Regions from separate parts of the Shewanella sp. DW31 genome, predicted to be linked through region 1. Evidence: predicted binding sites of a transcription regulator. Region 1 holds the regulator's gene; the other holds the start of a gene.
The links. The regulator MetJ, encoded in region 1, represses methionine synthesis genes. The targets are predictions, from matches to a motif close to TAGACGTCTAGACGTCTA.

Region 1 (4,432 bases):
CGGGGCGAAGAGCCAGCGTGTGTGACAGTGTGTCCAACCGATGCCTTAGTGTTTGGTGATGCCAATGATCCAAGCAGTGAAGTGGCCATCATGCTCAACACTAAAATCACTTACCAAGATAAAACCCATTTGGGCACTAAACCTAGGGTATATCGCGTTCCTACCAAAAGAGGGGGGATTTGATTATGAACAATACTTGGGGCGACATGGCGCAATATGATCCTGTCACTTGGCACTGGGTCATCGCCGTTTACCTGTTTATGGCGGGGTTATCCGCGGGCAGTTTACTGATTGGCATTGGTTTGCGCTGGGCGAATAAGGAACTCAGCGCGGGAGCTGAAAGCAGCATTCTTAAGGCGGCAGCCATTATTGGGCCTGTGGCAATTAGCTTAGGTCTAGCTTGTCTAGTGTTTGATTTAACCAAACCATTCCACTTTTGGTTGATCTTAATTCACTATAACTTCCAGTCTGTGATGGCAATCGGGGTGCTGGCGCTGCTGGCGTATTCTCCCTTAGCTTTTGCGTACGCCATTATTGTGCTGCGGGATGACTTACCAAAATGGGGTTTGGGTTTCCTAACACCTATCGCTAAGTTACTTATGCCATTTCGAAAGCTGATTGAAGTATTGTTGTTTGTCCTCGCCATTGGCGTAGGGGCTTACACTGGCTTCTTAATTTCGGCGATGAATGCCTATCCTATGCTCAACACTGCGGTACTGCCTGCGCTGTTTTTAGTGTCGGGTTTATCGGCGGGCGCTGCGGCAAACGCGGTACTGGCACTCTTGCTGTTTAAGACTGACAGCCACGATAAAACCTTAGTCAAGATGCACGGGTTAGAGTTGCCTGTGATGGCAATTGAAATCTTGTTCCTGTTCATGTTGTTCTGCGCCTTGTACTTCAAGGGCGGCGCGGCTGCTGCGGCCTTAGCGTCGTTAACCTCTGGGCTATGGGCAAGCGTGTTCTGGATAGGCGTTGTCGGTATCGGCTTTGGTATTCCATTGCTGTTTATGCTGCTACCAGCCGCGACTCGCCACACTAAGGGCGCAATGATCATGGTGGCTTGTGCGAGCTTAACGGGCGTACTCGCCTTAAGACACTTTATTGTGTACGCAGGGCAAAGCTATTTAAGCTGAATGTAAGCTGGCTTTACATATTGATAGATAAAGAAAAAGCACTGGCAATGTCAGTGCTTTTTTATTGTTTGAATTTTGAGAAGGTTTGCCAGTACAAGCGGGACGCTTATTGGGGTAAGAGTTCGATAACTGACTTCACCGTTAGCACTAAGGCGCTGATACTGCACAGGACTAACGTTGCCATCTTTGTCTTCTCTTTATCGACACGGCCCACTAATCGTCCTGCGACTAAGTAACCTAAAATCACTGAGGGGAGCAGCATCAACGACAGCCACAGATGTTTTAATTCTAATAAGCCAGTGATCGCTAAAATGATCAGTGCAATCATGGAGCTAAAAATGAAGAAGGCCGACAGCGCTGCGCGAAACTGCGAGGCATCTTTGCCTGCCAACAAAATCGCCATCGGCGGGCCACCAATCGCGGCGATATTGCCGAAGATCCCTGAAACCACGCCCGCACCGAAGAGGGTTTTCTTATTCACTGGCAGGCTGAATTTATACAGGCTGAGGATCACTGCGACAGTCACAATGGCGGCGATGGATAAACCCAGTATGGGTTGAGGCGCAAACAGCAACAGGCTCGCGCCGATAAAACCACCGGGCACGCGACCTAGGAGCGCATATTGCAAGCCATTGAATTCTAAGTGACCGCGTTCACGCACTAAGGTCAGCAGGGCGATGGAGAAACCCATAGCAATAACAGGCGCAGGTACAAGTTGTGGATCGACGATATACAGCAAAGGACTGGCGACAACCGCAAGCCCAAACCCAATAAGACTTTGGGTTAAGGCGCCCAGAAACACGACCAGCGAGGCTAAGGCGAGTGTCTGTGGATCTATCATAGAAAACATAGGATTTCCTATATCCCAAACCAACTCAAGATGGTGAAATTTAAAGTTTGAAGTCGCTTGGGTATAAACAAAAAGGGATCGTTAACGATCCCTATTGATGAGCACTGTGATATGACTTTGAAAGCGATGAGTCGCTATTCCATGTCTTCCCACTCGATTCCCATTTGATCCATCAACAACTTGGCTTCGGCGGGAATGCTGTCTGGGTTATCTTTTGACAGATCTTCATCGTTGGGCAATGGCTGGCCAGTGTAGGCGTGCAAAAATGCCTCACACAACAGCTCGCTGTTGGTGGCGTGACGCAAATTATTGACCTGACGACGAGTACGTTCGTCCGTGAGGACCTTAAGCACTTTGAGCGGAATAGACACAGTAATTTTTTTTACTTGTTCATTCTTCTTGCCATGTTCAGCATAGGGGCTGATGTATTCCCCATTCCATTCAGTCATTGACTCACCTGTTATAACGCTAAATTCGGGGCAGATTTTAAACCCTTACAAAGAACAGTCAAATTATTGCTACTATTTCTTTGTGATTGCAAACAGATTTCTTTATGTTCAGACGTCTAAACGTCTTCACGCCTATTGACGATGGCGTTGGGCTTAGGTACATTTAGACGTCCAGACATCTCTATCAGTCTACCGAATTTAGGAGTCCCCCATGGCAGAGCGTCAATTAGCCACACTGGCAGTGCGTCAGGGTATCGAAAGCGATACTCAATATGGTGCAGTTGTGCCACCGATTTATTTGTCGACTAATTACGCTTTCGATGGTCATAAAAATCCCCGCGAATTCGATTACAGTCGTTCAGGCAACCCAACGCGCTGCATTTTAGGCGAAGCATTAGCGCAATTAGAAAAGGGCGCCACTGGCATAGTGACGTGCACTGGCATGGCGGCCATCACCTTAGTGACCACTTTGCTCGGCCCCGATGACTTATTAGTTGTACCCCATGATTGCTATGGCGGTTCCTACCGTTTATTTACCAACTTGGCGAAGAAAGGCCAGTTTAAGCTCATTGTGGTCGACCAAACCGACAGCCAAGCGTTAGCCGCCGCCATTGCGCAGAATCCTAAGATGGTGTGGCTCGAAACCCCATCGAACCCGTTATTGCGTGTGGTAGATATCGAAGCCATTGCTAAGGCGAGCCATGAGGTCGGCGCGCTGGTGGTGGTCGATAACACCTTTTTATCGCCGATATTGCAACAACCCCTATTGTTAGGCGCGGATATCGTTATCCACTCCACCACTAAATATATCAATGGTCACAGCGATGTGGTCGGCGGCGCTGTGGTCGCCAAAGACGCGCAAATCGGCGAAAGCTTACATTGGTGGTCGAACACTCTAGGCTTAACGGGGTCAGCCTTTGACAGTTATCTGACCCTGCGCGGCCTACGTACCTTAGCGGTGCGTATTCGCGAGCATCAAGCCAATGCCCAGCGTATTATTGAGGTATTAACGCAAAGCCCTGTGGTGAGCAAAGTCTATTACCCAGGGCTTGCGGATCATCCAGGTCACGCCATTGCGGCCAAGCAACAACAGGGCTTTGGCGCTATGCTGAGCTTTGAGCTCAAAGGCGGCGAGGCCGAAGTGGTGGCCTTTTTAGGTGCACTCAGCTTATTTAGCGTGGCGGAAAGTTTAGGTGGCGTCGAAAGTTTAGTGGCAGTGCCCGCCACTATGACCCACAGAGCCATGGAGCCGCAGGCGCGCTTCGAGGCTGGTATTAAGGACACCCTATTGCGTCTATCGGTGGGTATTGAAGATGCCGCCGATTTAGTTGCAGATATTCAAGCAGGATTAGCCGCCGTTGCGGCTTGTCAGTAGAGGAATAATAGATGGCACGTTGTCACTTACATAAATTTGGTGGCTCCAGTTTAGCGGATGCCGATTGTTATCGTCGAGTTGCCCATATCCTGTTAACCCACGGTCATAGTGATGATCTCGTGGTGGTCTCTGCGGCGGGTAAAAGCACGAATTTCCTGTATAAATTATTAGCGCTGCGTGATGCGGGTCAGCTATGGCAAGAAGAATTACAAGTGCTGATCAGTTACCAACAGGGGTTGATTGAGCAGTTGTTGTCGAATGAACAAGCCCGAGATCTGCGTGAGCGTTTGGCCACTGATAAAGCGCAACTCATCAGCTTGTTGTCCTTAGACGAGCGCAACGAATACCAAATCAATCATGTGGTGAGCTTTGGCGAACGTTGGTCGGCACGTTTAATGGCGGCGCTACTGCGCGAATCTGGCGTGGCGGCAAGCCATGTGGATGCCTGTTCAATTTTAGTGGCCGATGAAGCCGCTGTGCCGCAAATTCGGGTACAAGAATCCCGCGCTAAAGTACAAGCCCTATTAGCCGCGCATCCAAATGAACGCTTAGTGATCACAGGTTTTATCTGTGCTAACGAGCGTGGCGATACCTTGTTACTTGGTCGTAATGGTTCAGATTTTAG
Region 2 (4,432 bases), on a different contig from region 1:
GTTTATGGCTGAAATTCTTAGTATTTTAGGTATGATGTGAGCTGTAACCGAATCATCTTATTGTTAATAAACAGGTGTAAAGTGTCTTATGACTGATCTTGAGCAACAGGTTTTTACTCAAGTTAGAGCTATCATAGCGAACGAAGAGCAAGTGATTGGCCGCCGAGGGATTCTAATTCCACTCAAAAAAGCGATCCTTGCTGAAGGCGACATTCGTAATGTGATTGACATTATCTCGAGCGATCCCGCATTGGCAGCGCACATGCTTATGCGCAGTAATTCCGCACAGGCTGCTGTAGTGGAAAATCACAAAACTCGCTCGTTGAAAGAAGCTTTGATCCGCTTAGGTCAAGTTAATATCTATCGCTACGCCTTTACGTTCTATTTAAAAGAACGCCTCGATGAACTGCCACAGCCCTATAAAAAGTTGGTCCAAGGTTATTGGAAGCTGACTGAAGATATTGCAACGGATGCGGTAGATAGCTTAGCGGATATGGAAGGTGTGGAGGTTGATGCTGACGAAGTACAAACCTTAGCTCTATTCAGTGTGTTCGGCCAAATTATCGCACTGACCGCATTTGCCTATTTAAATGCTAATGCCGAACAGTCATTTCCTTTAAGTGTGATTAAGTCATTGATTGATAATCAACAACAGACCTTAACCATCGAAGCGTTCGAGGCGTTAGATCTCGATCAGGATCTGCGTCAAGAATTTATGATCGCCCATAATTTGCGTCAGACCCGTAATCCTAATTCATCAGGGTTGATACTGCGCCGTGTCTTGTCTATGCGTGGATTGTTGATGAATCCGCTGTAATTTGTCGATGCTATGAAATAGTCATTTGACTCAATAAAAAGCCTGCATTCGCAGGCTTTTTACTCTATGTCACCCGCATTAATTCGTCTTCTGCTGGCGGGATAAACCTTCCCTCGCCACCAGTTGTAACCAATTTTGGATCAATGCAGAGTTAGCACTGTGGCGGCGATAGGCACCAAATAGCGGTCGTTTTAGACCTTCTTGGCCGAGTTTCACCGTAGCGAGACTCAGTCCATGTCCTTCATTAATCGACCAACTTGGCAGTGCGGCTATGCCGTCTTTACAGGCGATGCGTTGCAATAACATCATGGTTAAATCACAGGTTTTTTGCTCGCCCGCCTCTATGCCCGCAGGTTCTAAAAAGTGGCGATAAATGTCTAAACGCGTCAATGGCACTGGATAACTGATAATAGGCAAGTGTGCTAATTGCTTAGGGGTGACATAGGCTTCTTTTGCTAGAGGATGATCTTTTGCAACCACTAACTTCACTTCAAAATCAAATAAATGCTGGTAGGCGAGTGAATGCCCAGGCACAGGATCTGAGGTTAATACAATATCCAGTTCACCCATTTCTAAGGCATTGAGCGAGTCGAACAAGTGGCGGCTCGACAAGTCTAACTCGGCAGTTGGATGATCTTGCCTAAATTGCTCCATTACAGGCATTAACCAGCGAAAACAGCTATGACACTCAATGCCGACACGCAACTGATTAGTTTCGGTTTCCAGCCCATTCTTCAAATCTGTCTCGGTTTCTAACACCTTAGGCAAAATCTCTTCGGCCAGATGCAGCAGGCGTGCACCTTCTTGGGTGAATGACAGTGGCTTACTCTTACGCACAAAAATGGGCGAGTTAATCCTTTGCTCCAACTCCTTAATCTGGTGGGAGAGGGCGGATTGAGTGACAAAACGTTTTTTGGCTGCGCCCGCCAAACTGCCGCTTTCTTTCAGGGCCATTAAGGTTCGCAGGTGTCTTAGTTCGATCATGTTCACTCCAAGTGAATTTCGCTCATGTTGTGCTTGAAATCAATTCGGTTGCTGGAATAGAGACTAACACAATAAACTTCTAGACGTCCAGACGCCCATTGTTATTTATCAAGGCTGAAGTGCTGAAAAGTGCTAAGAGAAAACAATCTGGTGGGTGCAAGTGCCGAATGTGGCTTATCTCAAATAAAGGAAGATAGAGTATGCAATTAAATAGTCTTGGGTTTCCCCGTATTGGGCGTCGTCGTGAATTGAAATTTGCCTTAGAAAAATACTGGCGTGGTGAGAGCACTCAGGCGGAATTACGTGAAGTGGCGAGTGAACTTCGCCGCACCCATTGGCAGTGGCAAGCTGCTGCTGGCATTGAGCAAGTTCCCGTAGGTGATTTTGCCTTTTATGATCAAGTGCTGACCTTAAGCGCGACTTTAAATGCCATTCCTGATCGTCATCGTGGTGAAGGGGCAATCGATCTCGATACTTTATTCCGTGTTGCCCGCGGCAGAGCGCCAACGGGCCAAGATGCGCCAGCCTCTGAAATGACCAAGTATTTCAATACTAACTATCACTATCTGGTACCTGAGCTCAGCCAAAACCAAGAGTTTTCGATTGCCTATGAGCAGTTTTTTGATGAAGTCAGCGAAGCGCAAGCACTAGGCTATAAAGCCAAACCTGTGCTACTCGGTCCTGTTAGCTACTTGTACCTAGCTAAAACTGTGGGCCAAGAGTTTGATAAGTTAAGCTTATTACCCAATTTATTAACTGCTTATGCTGACATTTTGGCGCGTTTTGCTGCTCAGGGAGTGCAATGGGTACAGCTCGATGAGCCCATTCTCGCATTGGAATTGGATGGCGAATGGCAAGCGGCGATCACTGAGGCGTATCAAGCCCTCAGCATTACGAAGGTGAAGATCCTTCTTACCAGTTATTACGGCGGTATCGCACACCATCAAGCGCTGGTATCGGCCTTGCCGGTCGCGGGTTTGCATGTCGATTTAGTCACAGCGCCGGATCAATTGGCAGTCTTTGCCAATGCGCTTGGTCAAGATCAAATTTTGTCGGTGGGTGTGGTCAATGGCCGCAACGTGTGGGCGGCAGAGGCGGATTTAATTGCCGAACGCATAGGCGCGGTTGCCCGTGATCTCGGAGATCGCTTGTGGATCGGTACTTCTTGCTCACTCCTGCACAGCCCTGTGGATTTAGAGGTGGAAGCCACACTTGAGCCTGCGCTGCGTCAACAACTCGCGTTTGCGAAGCAAAAATTACTCGAACTGGCCAATGTGCGCCAATTGCTACTGGCACCTGAATCGGCCGCGGTAAAAGAGATTGTGCAAACCTGTTTGGCACGCCGTGAGGCGAAAGCGCAGGCTGCCGACAGTCAAGTGATTGCCCGCGTTGCCGCGTTGACATCTGCCGATTATGAGCGCGTCAGTGATTTCACCGTACGCCAAGCAGTGCAGCAGCAGAAATACCGTTTACCTCTGTTGCCGACCACCACCATTGGCTCCTTCCCACAAACACCAGCAATCCGTGGACTACGCAGTCGTTGGCGCAAGGGCGATCTGAGTGATGCACAATATACAGAGCAATTGCAGCAAGTCACCCGCGATACTATCGACCGCCAGCTTAAACTCGGTATCGATGTACTGGTTCATGGTGAGGCCGAGCGCAACGATATGGTGGAATACTTTGGTGAGCAGCTTGCGGGCGTTGGCTTTACCAAAAATGGTTGGGTGCAAAGTTATGGTTCACGCTGTGTTAAGCCACCGTTGATCTATGGTGATGTTAGTCGTCCAAAGGCGATGACGGTTGATTGGGCCGAGTTTGCCCAAAGTCTCACCGACAAGCCTGTAAAAGGCATGCTGACTGGCCCTGTGACGATTCTGCATTGGTCATTCGCCCGTGAAGATATCGGCCGCGATGTGATTGCGACTCAGCTGGCGCTGGCGATTCGTGATGAAGTGGTGGACTTACAAAATGCCGGTATTGGCATTATACAAATCGATGAGCCCGCCTTCCGTGAAGGTCTGCCATTAAAACAAAGTGAGTGGCAAACCTATTTAGATTGGGCGGTTAATGCCTTTAAACTCAGCGCTGCTGGCGTGACTGATGAGACTCAAATCCACACCCACATGTGTTACAGCGAGTTTAACGACACGATTGCTGCGATTGCCGCCATGGATGCCGATGTGATCACTATCGAGACTTCGCGTTCACGGATGGAGTTACTCAATGCCTTCGAAGATTTTGAATATCCAAATGAAATTGGCCCCGGTGTGTATGACATTCATTCGCCAAACACCCCAAGTGTGGAGGCCATGGTGCACTTAATCGAGAAAGCGGCGCAAAAAGTGCCCGTACGTCAGCTGTGGGTCAACCCAGATTGTGGCCTAAAAACCCGTACTTGGGATGAAGTTGAACCCGCACTGAAAAACATGGTCGATGCTACCCGTGAACTACGTCGCCGCCTTGGTTAATATTATGCTTGAGTGAAATATTTTTTTACTGAGTTTATTGAGTTAGTAACAGCGGATGCTTATGCATCCGTTGTTGTTTATTGCTTGCCGGCTAACTTAAGCATCTCGCGGTAAGCCTTTTTCGATAATGCGCACCATGCGCTCAGTTTTGCGGCGGGCT

Region 2: the regulator MetJ is predicted to act here: its motif matches at 1,874-1,891, upstream of metE (5-methyltetrahydropteroyltriglutamate--homocysteine S-methyltransferase).

The regions. Positions count from the first base shown of each region.
Region 1 covers NZ_JADWMP020000019.1:6,617-11,048, forward strand. Annotated here, with positions in the region: gene GWI56_RS15450 (4Fe-4S dicluster domain-containing protein) at 1-183, shown strand, start outside; gene nrfD (NrfD/PsrC family molybdoenzyme membrane anchor subunit) at 186-1,133, shown strand; gene GWI56_RS15460 (sulfite exporter TauE/SafE family protein) at 1,240-1,983, opposite strand; gene metJ (met regulon transcriptional regulator MetJ) at 2,118-2,432, opposite strand; gene metB (cystathionine gamma-synthase) at 2,644-3,807, shown strand; gene GWI56_RS15475 (bifunctional aspartate kinase/homoserine dehydrogenase II) at 3,819-4,432, shown strand, end outside.
Region 2 covers NZ_JADWMP020000001.1:242,708-247,139, reverse strand. Annotated here, with positions in the region: gene GWI56_RS01005 (HDOD domain-containing protein) at 89-817, shown strand; gene GWI56_RS01000 (LysR family transcriptional regulator) at 896-1,801, opposite strand; gene metE (5-methyltetrahydropteroyltriglutamate--homocysteine S-methyltransferase) at 2,002-4,272, shown strand; gene queG (tRNA epoxyqueuosine(34) reductase QueG) at 4,369-4,432, opposite strand, start outside.